4 regions of the Bacillus sp. iso_77 genome follow, and region 3 is predicted to be linked to each of the others. Evidence: riboswitches for the same ligand, from Rfam matches in the RefSeq annotation. Region 3 holds a riboswitch; each other region holds the start of a gene.
The links. Region 3 has a riboswitch for thiamine pyrophosphate ahead of tenA (thiaminase II). Riboswitches for the same ligand answer to the same signal wherever they lie in the genome.
Positions count from the first base shown of each region.

Region 1: another riboswitch for thiamine pyrophosphate. It lies ahead of thiC (phosphomethylpyrimidine synthase ThiC); the one in region 3 lies ahead of tenA (thiaminase II).
Region 2: another riboswitch for thiamine pyrophosphate. It lies ahead of tenA (thiaminase II); the one in region 3 lies ahead of tenA (thiaminase II).
Region 4: another riboswitch for thiamine pyrophosphate. It lies ahead of thiT (energy-coupled thiamine transporter ThiT); the one in region 3 lies ahead of tenA (thiaminase II).

Region 1 covers NZ_CM149683.1:2,427,455-2,431,018, forward strand. Annotated here, with positions in the region: gene AC0VYC_RS12490 (hypothetical protein) at 1-49, shown strand, start outside; gene thiC (phosphomethylpyrimidine synthase ThiC) at 81-1,841, opposite strand; TPP riboswitch at 1,968-2,077, opposite strand; gene AC0VYC_RS12500 (LysE family transporter) at 2,316-2,948, shown strand; gene AC0VYC_RS12505 (YhcN/YlaJ family sporulation lipoprotein) at 2,995-3,564, opposite strand, start outside.
Region 2 covers NZ_CM149683.1:1,149,906-1,153,469, forward strand. Annotated here, with positions in the region: gene AC0VYC_RS05755 (monovalent cation:proton antiporter family protein) at 121-1,968, shown strand; TPP riboswitch at 2,022-2,131, shown strand; gene tenA (thiaminase II) at 2,210-2,920, shown strand; gene tenI (thiazole tautomerase TenI) at 2,895-3,512, shown strand; gene thiO (glycine oxidase ThiO) at 3,496-3,564, shown strand, end outside.
Region 3 covers NZ_CM149683.1:3,554,175-3,557,738, reverse strand. Annotated here, with positions in the region: gene AC0VYC_RS18315 (hypothetical protein) at 1-1,071, shown strand, start outside; TPP riboswitch at 1,128-1,231, shown strand; gene tenA (thiaminase II) at 1,319-2,005, shown strand; gene AC0VYC_RS18305 (ECF transporter S component) at 2,002-2,601, shown strand; gene AC0VYC_RS18300 (ABC transporter ATP-binding protein) at 2,576-3,564, shown strand, end outside.
Region 4 covers NZ_CM149683.1:2,749,943-2,753,506, reverse strand. Annotated here, with positions in the region: gene AC0VYC_RS14195 (DUF1232 domain-containing protein) at 1-611, opposite strand, end outside; gene AC0VYC_RS14190 (GNAT family N-acetyltransferase) at 761-1,315, shown strand; gene thiT (energy-coupled thiamine transporter ThiT) at 1,556-2,131, opposite strand; TPP riboswitch at 2,228-2,330, opposite strand; rRNA gene AC0VYC_RS14180 (16S ribosomal RNA) at 2,767-3,564, shown strand, end outside.

The DNA.
Region 1 (3,564 bases), 1.1 Mb from region 3:
AAGAGCATTTTTGCACCTCGTAAGAAAAGCCATTTCAGCCGTTTTATAAAACCCCGCACTAGAGGAGTGCGAGGTTTTTTTTAGGATTGATAGATTTGGCTGCCTTGATTGATAAACTCTTTTGCCTTCTTCTCCATCTCTCTTTTCACTTCTTCTGATTGGTTGCGGATGTCATGGGAAATTTTCATACTGCAAAACTTTGGTCCACACATGGAACAGAAATGAGCGGTTTTAGCACCTTCAGCAGGCAATGTTTCATCATGGAATGCCAGCGCTCGTTCTGGGTCAAGTGACAGGTGAAATTGATCCCGCCATTTGAATTCAAATCTCGCTTTCGATAAGGCATCATCACGCTTTTGAGCAGCAGGATGTCCTTTTGCTACATCAGCTGCATGTGCGGCAATTTTATAGGCGATGACGCCTTCTCTTACATCTTCTTTGTTCGGCAGACCTAAATGCTCTTTTGGTGTCACATAGCACAGCATGGCGGTTCCGTACCAGCCAATCATCGCCGCACCGATCGCGGATGTAATATGATCATATCCCGGTGCAATATCTGTTGTTAGAGGACCTAACGTATAAAAAGGTGCCTCTTTGCATATCTCCATCTGCTTATCGACATTCTCTTTGATTTTATCCATTGGAACATGACCAGGTCCTTCAATCATGACCTGTACATCATGTTTCCAAGCGATCTCTGTCAATTCCCCTAACGTTTCCAGCTCTGCAAACTGCGCTTCGTCATTTGCGTCCGCAATGGATCCCGGTCTGAGCCCGTCCCCAAGCGAAAAGGCAATGTCATACGTTTTCATGATTTCACAAATTTCTTCAAAATGGGTATACAGAAAGTTCTCTTGATGATGAGCGAGACACCATCTTGCCATAATGGCTCCGCCTCTTGAAACAATTCCTGTGACCCGATCGACTGTGAGCGGAATATACCTTAACAGGACGCCCGCATGAATGGTGAAGTAGTCAACCCCTTGCTCTGCCTGTTCAATTAATGTGTCTCGGTATACTTCCCACGTCAAATTTTCTGCGATTCCATTCACTTTTTCAAGTGCCTGATAAATCGGGACAGTTCCTACTGGGACTGGGCAATTGCGGATAATCCATTCTCTCGTTGTATGAATATCCTTTCCTGTAGACAGGTCCATCATCGTATCTGCCCCCCATCTAATTGCCCATGTCATCTTCTCCACCTCTTCTTCAATGGACGACGTCACAGCTGAATTGCCAATATTCGCATTAATTTTCACGTGAAAATTCTTCCCGATGATCATCGGCTCACTTTCAGGATGGTTGATATTCGCTGGAATGACCGCTCTTCCACTAGCCACTTCCTCTCTAACAAACTCAGGACTTAGCTGTTCTCTCAAAGCGATAAACTCCATTTCAGGCGTAATGATCCCCTTTTTTGCATAATGCATTTGCGTCACACAAGCACCTTGTTTCCCGCGGAGCGGCACATGATGAAAATCTGTATGGGCAGCTTGAAAGGATTCTTTCCCATTCAAGCGATATCCATTATCTTCTGGCTTTACTTGACGCCCTTCATAGCTTTCAGTATCTTCTCTTTCTTTAATCCATTTTGATCTCAGGCGCTTTAATCCCTTTGTGACATCAATATGAGCCTCCTCATCTGTATACGGTCCACTTGTATCGTACACACGAATCGGTTCATTTTGGATATCACCTGCTTGTGTCACTGTATTTGTGAGCACGATTTCTCTTTTTGGCACCAAAATGTCAGGTCTTGAACCTTGTTCATATACCTTTCGACTGCCTTCAAAATTTGATAATAAAGATTGCGATGATGGAACATTTGTCTTTTCATTCATTTGCTGTTCTCTCCTTCTTTTCGTGTGACCGGTCAGGATGGAATCAGCACCAGCAAAAAACCAGATTCTATGTAAAGAACCTGGTTTCGTCGTCAGAAAAAAACATGTATGCCATTCATATGGCACATGTATCATCTTCAACTTCCCCACGCTGGTACGAGCCAGATCAGGTCCAAAGGGTTAAGAAGCTTGTCTTCTCTCTCAGCCCGCATTTCCGGGCACCCCTAGTCACTTATATTGATTTCCACAACAGTGTAGCATAGCTGAGAAATGAAAAAAAGAAGTTTCAGGAAAATAGTTCCTTTCCCCTACAATGAATACATGATCTTCACGATATACATCTTTATATACACGATCTATCTCTCTCATTTCGATTAAATCAGAAATAATCATTGATCCTTTTCTCCTATTATGTATAATTAATCTAAACGGAGAATTTTTATACAAACATGATTCAAAGGAAGTTCTAGTCGATTGCAAACATTTCTTACATTTATCGTCGTTGGATTCTCAATTGCTCTACCTGTTGGAGCGATCACGGTTGAAATGACAAAGCAGGGATTAAAAAACGGATTCTTTCATGGATTAACTGTAGGCGCTGGTGGTATGACCATCGATATATTGCTCATCTTGGCTTTATATGCTGGATTTGCTCAATTTTTATCTTTGCCCTTTATCCAAATTCCGCTCTGGCTGATCGGTGCCATCTTTTTAATGATTCTTGCCTACGATTCGATTAAAAATGCGGATCAAGACATCCATTTAGCAGGAGAAAAAGTGAATAAATCATTCGCTAAAACATACCGAAATGGGCTGCTCGTCGCAGTATCCCCTGGAAACCTTGTGTTCTGGGTATCTGTGTTTGGTGCTGTACTGGCAGATGCTTATAAAAATACAAATTCATCTGAATTTATATTGGCTGCTACGGGTATTTTGGCAGGGATTCTTCTTCATGACATCGGTCTTCTCACGATTGTTTCCCTAACAAGAAAAGTGATGAACCGAACAATGATTAAGTGGACATCCATTATTGCCGGTATTTTATTACTTGGATTTGGCTGTTATTTCTTTTATGAATTTTATATCGGGATCAAAGTTTATTTTTAAAGAAAGGCTAAAGTTCGTCATGAACTTTAGCCTTTTTTATTCCAGCTTATCGGGTCATGCCTGTCTGACCTGTTTCAAATTGCGTTTTTCTCATATCTCTGAAGCGTGTAAATGCGCCTTCGTCTTTAATGACTTGGACAGCTCTACCATCTGCATAACGAGTCGCTGCTTCTTCTACTTGTGATACACCCTCTGATGTCAAGCGCCCATCTGTTTTAAGAGCAATATACACATTTTCATCCGTCACCATAACTTGTGAGTCTGTCACATGGTTCATTTTGTTCACTCGGTTAGCGATTTTTCTTGAACGCTGGATGTTCTCTTGTTTATCGTAGCCAGAGAACGACATTTGGTTATGATAGTTCATATCTCCATGACTGTAGCGTCCATCTCCACCAGTAAGTGGCATTCTCACTTGATCCTGTGTAGGGCGTGAACGATAATCAACATTCGTTGTATTTCTTCCGTTCATTCCCTCCATAAGCTCAGAAACCGGTCCTTGATGATCTTGGTTGTTGTCTGTTGCCTGTTGATTGGAGTGGTATCCAACTGGCTGACCTGATTGATTATGACGTGTATCTACACCCGCATTGTTATTTGTACCACATGCCGTTAA
Region 2 (3,564 bases), 1.3 Mb from region 3:
AAGAAGTTTGAATTTTAGAAAATATAACAAATGGCTTTCATTTATTTTGGGCAATTGTTAGAATCAATGCTTTAACGTAAAACTTAAAAATTAAACATGAATGTTAGGAGGCTTTAGCCAATGGAGCATACATCTGTTTCATCACTCGTTGTCGTTATTATTGTAGCCTTTTTCACCCCCATTTTATTGCACCGGTTTAAGCTGACCATCCCGGTCGTTGTCGCTGAAATCATCATGGGGCTCATCATTGGAAAAAGCGGTCTTCAACTAGTTGTTGAACACGACGCATGGCTAGATACGTTATCCATGCTAGGTTTTATTTTTCTTATGTTTTTAAGTGGACTTGAAATAGATTTTTCTTCTTTTGAATCAAAGAAGAAAGCGCGAGAACTACCAAATGGATTAAAAGAACCGAATACATTTAAAACAGCGACCATTATTTTTGTTGGCGTATTTTGTATGTCCTTTATCCTGTCTTATGCGTTTGTCCTTGCAGGATTTATTCAAAATGCCTTTTTAATGACGCTTATTATTTCCACCATCTCATTGGGTGTCGTGGTTCCTACCTTAAAAGAGGAAAAGTTGATGCAGACGAATATTGGTCAAATCATTTTGCTTGTAGCCGTCATTGCTGATTTGGTGACAATGATTTTACTTGCTGTGTTTTCCTCCATTTATGGCGATGGAACAGGGAACATGTGGTTGCTCTTATTATTATTTGCGGCAGGTATTCTTCTTTATTTATTTGGCCGGGTATTTAAGACAAAGTCCATTTTTCAGTCAATGTCAAAAGGAACGGTGCAAATTGGGACAAGAGCCATCTTTACTCTCATTATAGTCTTAGTTGCCTTATCTGAATCACTCGGTGCTGAAAATATTCTTGGGGCTTTTTTAGCAGGTGTGCTTGTGTCTCTTCTTTCGCCTAATAAAGAGCTCGTACAGCAGCTGGACTCGTTTGGCTATGGATTTTTAATTCCGATCTTTTTTGTGATGGTTGGTGTGGACCTGAATATATGGTCACTCTTTAAAGATCCAACCATCATGATCATGATTCCGCTACTGTTTATCGCATTATTGCTTAGTAAACTCGTTCCGATTCTTTATTTAAAAAAATGGTATGACATGAAAAAAGTTATCGGTTCTGGTTTTTTATTAACCTCGACGTTATCCCTAGTTATTGCTGCTGCAACGATTGGTGAGCGGCTTGGTGTCATTGATCATAAAATGTCAGGAGCCCTTATTCTAGTCGCTGTGCTCACGAGTGTTTTAACGCCTGTTTGGTTTAAGGCGTTATTTAAACAAGAACGTGAAACCAATCATAAAAAGCGTGTGACGTTTATTGGAGCGAATCAGCTGACGTTACCTGTGACGCTTGATTTGCATCAGGATGAATATGACATTCGTATTTTACACGTCTTTCAGGAAAATAAAGAAGCCTTGCTTGCTGACTCCATCTTTGAAGTTGAAGCGATTGAACAATATGACGATGATACGCTCAGGCAGGCTGGCATCGGGCAAGAGGATGTGCTCGTTGTAGCTACAGGCAGTGAAACGAAAAATAAGGAAATTGCTTTATTTGCAAAAGAAGAAGGGTCTAAACAAGTCATTGCAAGTGTTAACAAAGCGGAAGCCGAGCTGACTTTAAAGGAAGCAGGGATCGATACCTTTTCTAACTTCTTATCATCTAAAACGGTGCTGAGGGCATTGATTGAAGCACCTGATGCGATTCGCTTGTTAACAAATGAGGATTCTTCTTTGTATCAAATTCAAATGAACAATCATCGGTATCATAATGTCATGCTGAGGGAATTTCCTTTTACCGGCGATTTGGTGTTTGTCCGTATTTTTAGAGGAATTGACAGCTTAGTACCGCATGGGGATACGACGCTTAGAAGCGGTGACCGCGTGCTTGTGTCTGGCTCCCGGGAGTATGTGGCAGGACTTAGAGCCCAATTAGAGTTGCGATGAACCCTTGACCGATGAACAAATCCTGATTAAGATAGAGGTACAACAATATATGTTTGATCCACTAGGGGAGTCCTTTAAAAGGGCTGAGATAAAAGTGTAGACTTTTAGACCCTCATTACCTGAACAGGTTCATACCTGCGTAGGGAAGTGGTGCGGTGTTTGACTATGCTTTTTACAAATTCCAAACCACTTTCCACGCGGAAAGTGGTTTTTTTATATGGAAAAACAGGAGGAGAGGAACATGACATTTTCGAACGAATGTAAAGAAGCAGCAGCTAGATGGTGGAATGGGAGCTTTACACACCCTTTTGTGAAAGGGATTGGTGATGGCACACTTTCACTCGATCGTTTCACTTATTATGTGATGCAGGATTCGTACTATTTAACTCATTTTGCAAAAGTACAATCGTATGGAGCCGCTATTAGTGAGGACTTACATACGACAGGCAGAATGGCATATCATGCGCAGGGTACGTATGAAGCAGAGCTATCACTGCATAGAAAGTTCACAGAACTGCTCCAGATCTCTGATGAAGCGCTGGCAAACTTTAAACCTTCTCCAACTGCTTATGCATATACCTCGCATATGTACCGATCTGTGAAAAGCGGTCGTTTTGAAGAAATTTTAGCCGCATTATTGCCGTGCTACTGGCTTTATTATGAGGTAGGAGAAAAACTGAAACAAACAACGCCTGACCATCCGATTTATCAAGAATGGATTTTGACATATGGCGGGGATTGGTTTAAAGAGCTTGTTTTTGAACAGGTGAACCGTTTTGATGAACTTGCAGAAAAAGCGCCAGAACATGTGCGGGCTAATATGAAAGAAAATTTCGTGATTTCGAGCTATTACGAATACCATTTCTGGGAGATGGCGTATGAAAAAGAAATGTGGCAAACAGCATGCTTAGATGGGGTTGGTGCAAATGGAACTCCATGCAGTGACAAATGATACGCTTCCTGTCAGGGAGCTCATCAAGCAAATAAAAGACATTGCGTCTGAAGTAGACTTTATTCATATTCGTGAACGATCGAAGGCAGCAGGTGAGCTGGTTCACCTCGTGAAACAACTACTAGCAGAAGGTGTTCCGAAAGAAAAGCTGATTATAAATGACCGAGTTGACGTTGCGCTGCTGACCAATATTCACCGGGTTCATCTTCCAGGACACAGCTTTTCGCCAAAGGAATTAAGACAAAAATTTCCTCATCTCCATGCGGGGGTATCGGTTCATTCGATAGAAGAAGCCAAAGCAGCAGAGAAGAACGGGGCAGAGTATGTCATGTTTGGGCATGTGTATGATACCGCATGCAAACCCGGACTACAGGCGAGAGGCATAAAGATTGTGGAAAACATGACTTCTACGCTGTCCATTCCAGTCGTTGTCATTGGTGGAATCACACCAGAACGACTGCCAGAATTGATGCATGTTGATTTAAAGGGAATAGCCGTCATGTCGGGAATTTTTGCTCATCCTCAGCCGCGCAAAATGGCGCAAACATTTTCTAAAAAGCGAAAGGAGAATCCTTATGAACAAGCATTATGATGTTGCAATCATTGGTGGTGGAATCATAGGGATGTCGATCGCTTATCACCTT
Region 3 (3,564 bases):
ACAGGTTTATTTTCACCAGCAATCAAAGCAGAAGATGCACCAAAATCAAGTGAAAAAGTATCGCCACTGACTGAAAAAGCCATTCAGCAAGTGCAAGAGTCGTTTGAAAAGCAGGATAAAGGGACTGCGGTTCAACAGAAGGAAGTAAAAAAATCATTTAAAGTAGATAAGAAAAAGGGAATAAGTATTAAACGAAAAGCGGCTACAGATGGAAAGATGCGCACGTCTGCCGTTCGCTCTATTGATGGACTAGCCATTAATCAATCGGCAGTTTTAAACGAGGAAGATCCAGTTGATTTATGGTTCTTAAGTACATCGTCCTCTCAGGCGCTCATCAGCCGGATTACCTCTCCAAATGCTGATTATTTCGTTCAATTATTTGTTATTGATTATGAAGAAGGACAAGCTTATCCAACGGATCTGATTCAACCGGCAGGCAGTCTGCTTGCGTTAAGCAATTTACCAGCGGGTGATTATGCGTTTGGTATTACTAGCGGTGGAGACTTTGGAGACTCATATACATTACAGGTGAATGCAAAAAACCCACCAAATTTCACAGGTGCTGAATCCCTGTCATCAACATTGCAATACTTTGTTGCTTCGTATGCCAATGGGGATGTTTTCGCAAATGGTACAAAAGTATATAACAAACAATCTAAGACCGCTGATTATAAATGGGAGCGTGTATTTTATTTCTCATATGATGGAAAATATCAACAGAGAACGCATTCTGTTGACAGTGTAAAAGTGAAGAGTATTTCGGCACCAGTATCGTACTCTGCTCCATATGCGAGTTCCTCTGAGGCCATTCTTGTCTACTTAGATGTGGAGACATTATTTATGTATCATGAATCATCGTTTGCTAGTGGGCAGTACTACCATAGCAGCTTTGTTGATACTCTCGGAAAGACAACGCCAAGGCGTTTAGACATTGATGACCTGACAAATTACGGCGATCATATTTTGGCTGTTGATTTAAAGACAGGAAAGCCAATTGATTTCTTCAGTGTCCTTAATTTCTACTATGCGGCAGGGATCGAGAAGCTGCCAACGATCAATACATTGAATTAAGATCGGCGGTTGACATCAAATCGCCACATGTGTAGAGTAAAGATAATTAAATGACAAAAGTCCACTAGGGGAGTCATGTATGACTGAGACAAGAGGAAATCTTGGACCCTTTGAACCTGATCTAGTTTGTACTAGCGGAGGGAAGTGGAGCTGGACCTTGTCTTATTCATGATTGAATCGATAAGAAGGCCGCTCCATTTGGGGTGGCTTTTTCATTTATTCAACTGAAAAAGAGGAGGCTTTTTTTATGACATTTTCAACCCAATTAAGGCAAGAAGCAGAACCATTATTTGAAGCGATTTATCAGCATCCGTTTGTGAGAGGACTCGCAGCAGGAGAACTCGAAAAGGAACAGATCATTCATTATGTCAAACAGGATGCGGAATATTTAAATGCCTTTATTAAAATTTATGCGGCAGCCATCAGCAGATGTACAGACAGAGAGGACATTACTTTTTTCCATCAACAAATGGCTTTTGTCCTTGATAGTGAGACACATCCTCATCAAAACCTTTGCCGAGTGGCAGGTGTCGCTTATGATGAACTGCAAGGTGCGTCTTTGGCGCCAAGTGCTCATCACTATATTCATCACATGCTGCAAGTCGCAAAGGAAGGGACGCTAGGAGAAATCATTGCGGTTTTGCTCCCTTGCCCTTGGACCTATTGGGAAATAGGCAAACGAATGCTTAAAGATGTTGAGCCCGACCCTGCCCATCCATTCTATGAGTGGATCACGTTTTATGGCGGGTTAACGGACTCTGTTACAGTGGAGCTTTGCAAACGGCTTGATCAGTGGGCGGAAGGAGCAAGTGAGAAGGAAAAGGAGAAAATGAAACAGCACTTCATCTTAAGCTGTCAGCTTGAGTATAAATTCTGGGACATGGCCTTTACTGTCGAAGAGTGGCCTGTCCAAATGGAGGTGCATTCTTCATGACATGGAAGATGAAAGAAGTCGTTCTTGCTGTCATTTTATCAGTGGCATGCGGAGTCATCTATTTAGGGTGGTCGACTCTTTATTTACCGATTACAGCCCTTGTCGGTCCAGCAGGAGGCAACATCATGTTCGGAATTTGGGTCATTGCCAGTCCAATCGTTGCTTACATTATCCAAAAGCCAGGAGCTGCCCTCATCGCAGAAACAGCTGCCGCTGCCGTGGAATTACTGACAGGCAGCCACTTCGGTCTTTCTGCGCTTTTGATTGGTGTATGCCAAGGACTTGGAGCAGAAATCGCCTTCGCTCTTTTTGGCTATAAGCGATATCGCATGTGGACACTCATGTTGTCTGGTGCCTTTGCAGCAGTAGGGGCAATGGCATATAGCCTCATTGCCAATGGATTCGGCTATTACACGCCTCAAGTGTTACTCATGACACTTGTCACTCAAGTCATTAGCGGCATGTTACTCGGTGGTTGCTTGGCAAAGGTTGTGGTGGATGCTTTATCTAAAACGGGTGTGCTGAATCAATATGCCATCATGAAAGAAAAACGAAGTAAGGGTGACCAGCATGGATTCATTTCTCGCGTGCAGTAATCTCGCTGTCCGTTTTTATGAACAGCCGAATCCCGTTCTTCATCAAGTATCTCTTTCTATTCAAAAGGGGGAAAAGGTGCTGATATTAGGACCAAGTGGAAGCGGGAAATCTACGCTGATTTCTGTGCTTGCTGGCATTATTCCAGAGCATATGGAAGCTGAAGTACAGGGAGAAGTGATGCGGCAAAGGCATACTGGTGTCATGTTTCAAGACCCAGATTCGCAGTTTTGTATGCACCGAGTCAATGAAGAAATTGCGTTTAGCTTAGAGAATCGATCTGTCCCTCGAGAACAAATGGATGACATGATTCAGCATCTCATGAAAAAGGTACAGCTGGATGTCGACCCAAATACAGATATTCATACCTTATCTGGCGGAATGAAGCAGCGGTTGGCGCTTGCTTGTTTACTAGCATTAGAGCCAGATGTCCTGTTCTTTGATGAACCGACAGCACAGCTTGATCCAGCAGGAAGAATGGAGATATTTCAATTACTTCAGCAGCTTTCGGCTGAACAGAATCAGACGATGATTTTTGTGGAGCATGTGTTAGACGGTGTCATCGAGTGGATGGATCGGGTGATCTTATTAGATCATCAAGGCCGTATCATAGCAGATGGAACGCCAAAAGACGTGATGAACACATTTGAGGGAGAAATGAAAGAAGCCGGCATTTGGCGTCCGAAAATATTTCCCGAGAAATGGTCCAATGTCTTACAAGATCCGTTTCATTCACTGAGTCAAACACTCTTGCAAACCTTTGAGGCGAGAAAAGAACGTCATGAGAAATTGTCATCAACAGATCGAGAGGTCATTATTCGCACAGATCATCTACAATTAAGCTACGGGAAAAAAAGCATTATAGATGACCTGCACCTTAATATAAAAGCAGGAGATTGGGTTGCGATCATCGGTGAAAATGGCAGCGGAAAAAGTACGTTTCTTAAACATGTCATCCGTTTAGA
Region 4 (3,564 bases), 800 kb from region 3:
TCATCAATATAGCCGATCGGAAAAATATAATCTGGTATTAAATCAACGGGCATAATGAAGTAAAGTAATGCGCCTCCCATCAACATCAATTCTCGAGAAGTCCCCCGTCCGCTCATGAACGAGCAGTACATGCTTTTCAATTGATCAAGAAATGGCCCAACACCGCTTATCGTATCTATCTTTTTTTCAAAATATGCCGAGATCGTTTCTTTTCCCTCGTCTGATTGACTATAGGTCTCATATTCATTTAGCTTCTGTTTCAGTTCATTCTCGCTGAATTTCCCGTCATAGACATCATGATCTTTCAGCGTTCGCTCAATCTCTTCTACGGCTTGAATGAACGTATTACCGTGAACTCTTTCGTTTTTAATTGAAAATCCAGCCGTGGCCAATAGATGATCTAAAGAAATGTGTAGAGCATCTGATAGCCGCTGTAAATGGTTCAAAGTCGGTTTTCTTTTTCCGTTCATGATTCTAGACAGTGTGGCTTTATCAATTTCTGTTTGTGTACTGAGTTCTCTTAATGAAAGAGAACGTATTTGCAGTTGTTCTTTTAAAAACTGCCGAAGCTCAGTTGTTTTAAATTCCATCTCTTTCTTCACCCTTTTCATAAAGTTCAACTCTTCAATAGAAGAAGTCGTACCCAATATATAGGGGTGTTGACAGAATGTCAACGAATATCCATTAGAGATTGATTTTTATAAAATAGCAACTTATCATATGAAACATAGAGTAAGAAATGGCTAAAAGGGGTGTGCAGATGAAGGTTAGACATGCAGTACATAATGATATTCCTAAAATTGCCGAAATTCATGTGAAGAGCTGGCAAACGACTTATCACGGCATTATTTCACAAGAGTATTTAGATGCTTTGAATGTAGAGGAGCGGGAAGAGAGCTGGAGAAGCAGGTCGCTTGAAGGCACGTTTGTCGCAGAGGATGCTGACGGAGTATTTGGTTTTGCTTCCTTCGGAAAACAGCGTGATGAGAGATATTCAATATATGATGGCGAGCTTTATGCCATCTATTTGTTGCAGAGAAAACAGAAATCAGGAGCGGGTATGGCTTTGATTGCAAAAGGTGTGGATTATTTAATAGAGAAAGGCTATCAGAATATGCTGCTCTGGGTATTTGAGCAAAATTCAGCGAAGCAATTTTATCAAAAACTTCAACCTAGTTTTGCCGTCACCAGCCAGTTTGAGCTGGCTGGTGAGAACCATGAAGAAATAGGGTATGGATGGGAGCTGTCTGTACTAAGTGCTCAGATTCAACAGATTATATCGTCAGCTTCCAGTAATAATGAGAGAAAAAAGTAAAAAGGGTGGCGAGTAAAATATAAGATATAAAAGGAGAAGCCTCTACTTTTCCTTTCACACCTGCTATTTTTAATGCCTCATAGAAACTGGCCAAAAAGTAGGCGAGACTGAGGATGTAACAGCACAGCATAATGGAGTAAGGATTCATTGTCGTACCTCCAGCATGAAATCTTCTACTATTAATAGATTCAATAGAGCAGCAAATTATGCATAAAAAAATAACCCGCTGAAACAGCTGGGTTATTTTTGTCGAGGAAAAACCAAACGAGACGCACTAGGGATGAGTAAACAAAGAACAATACTACAAATGATAAATGAAGGAATCATATATGTGCTGTTATAAACTAATGAATACACCCATCCTGGTGTTCCTTTTGGTGCATAATGAGAAAAGAAAACTACACCTGAAATAAAGAACGTCAGCAGTCTGAAGAAACTGGCGACAAATACAGCTAGGATAATATAGAAGAATTGTTTCTTTCGCTTTTTATCCTGAATGGCTTTTTTAATTGATCCTGAGAATAGCCCGCTTAAACAAATCACAACAGATGCGACAAAGTAATCGAGAAACCCTTGTACAGGTGTAGCAATAATAGGATTGTTCATCAGCTGCAGTCCTGCGATTAACACACCGATGATAAATCCAGCAGACACGCCCCATCTAATGGACATGAGAATGACAGGAATCATGATCAGTGCAATTGACCCGCCGTTTGGCATTCTTAAAAAGAGACCTGATAAATAATCTAAAACAAGTGCAAGAGAAGTCATAATGGCGATCTCCATCAGTCGTACTAATTGATTTGATTGCTGCATAAAAAAATCCCCTTTTCACGAATTGTGCAAGGAGAGACCATGTCAGGATGAGTATGTGATTCATAGAAAAACATATCGGCTTGCATACATACATGTATGCAAGTGATTCCACATTCCTACTTCAGTATTAACTGACAGGTTCAAAGGGTCAGAACAACGAATTGTTCACTCTCAGCACGAGGCTCCCCCTGCGGTTATTAAATTTCAATCTATTATAAATATACTAAAGACCTACAGGATCAACAATAGTGAATTACTGAGAGAAGCCCTTTTTGTACGAATATATAGAAAGAGATCAGGAAAAATAAATTATTTAGAAAAAATACTTGTTTCTTCTTTTAAAAGGTGTTATATTTGTATTCGCCGCTGAAACAGCGCGGTTGAGAAATAACATTCGAGAAAAAAGTTGTTGACTTCATTTTGATAGAATGTTATATTAATAAAGTCGCTTCTGAGCGATAACGAAGATGATCTTTGAAAACTAAACAAGACAAAACGTACCTGTTAATTCGAGTTTTTATAAAAAAATCCTATGATACATCATAGGTAGTCAGTCAGACTGACGAGGCAGGAAATGATCACATGCTAAGTTCGCTACATCGTGTAGCAACGCATGTGTGATATGCATCCTGCATACCTCGGAGAGTTTGATCCTGGCTCAGGACGAACGCTGGCGGCGTGCCTAATACATGCAAGTCGAGCGGACAGAAGGGAGCTTGCTCCCGGATGTTAGCGGCGGACGGGTGAGTAACACGTGGGTAACCTGCCTGTAAGACTGGGATAACTCCGGGAAACCGGAGCTAATACCGGATAGTTCCTTGAACCGCATGGTTCAAGGATGAAAGACGGTTTCGGCTGTCACTTACAGATGGACCCGCGGCGCATTAGCTAGTTGGTGAGGTAACGGCTCACCAAGGCGACGATGCGTAGCCGACCTGAGAGGGTGATCGGCCACACTGGGACTGAGACACGGCCCAGACTCCTACGGGAGGCAGCAGTAGGGAATCTTCCGCAATGGACGAAAGTCTGACGGAGCAACGCCGCGTGAGTGATGAAGGTTTTCGGATCGTAAAGCTCTGTTGTTAGGGAAGAACAAGTGCAAGAGTAACTGCTTGTACCTTGACGGTACCTAACCAGAAAGCCACGGCTAACTACGTGCCAGCAGCCGCGGTAATACGTAGGTGGCAAGCGTTGTCCGGAATTATTGGGCGTAAAGGGCTCGCAGGCGGTTTCTTAAGTCTGATGTGAAAGCCCCCGGCTCAACCGGGGAGGGTCATTGGAAACTGGGAAACTTGAGTGCAGAAGAGGAGAGTGGAATTCCACGTGTAGCGGTGAAATGCGTAGAGATGTGGAGGAACACCAGTGGCGAAGGCGACTCTCTGGTCTGTAACTGACGCTGAGGAGCGAAAGCGTGGGGAGCGAACAGGATTAGA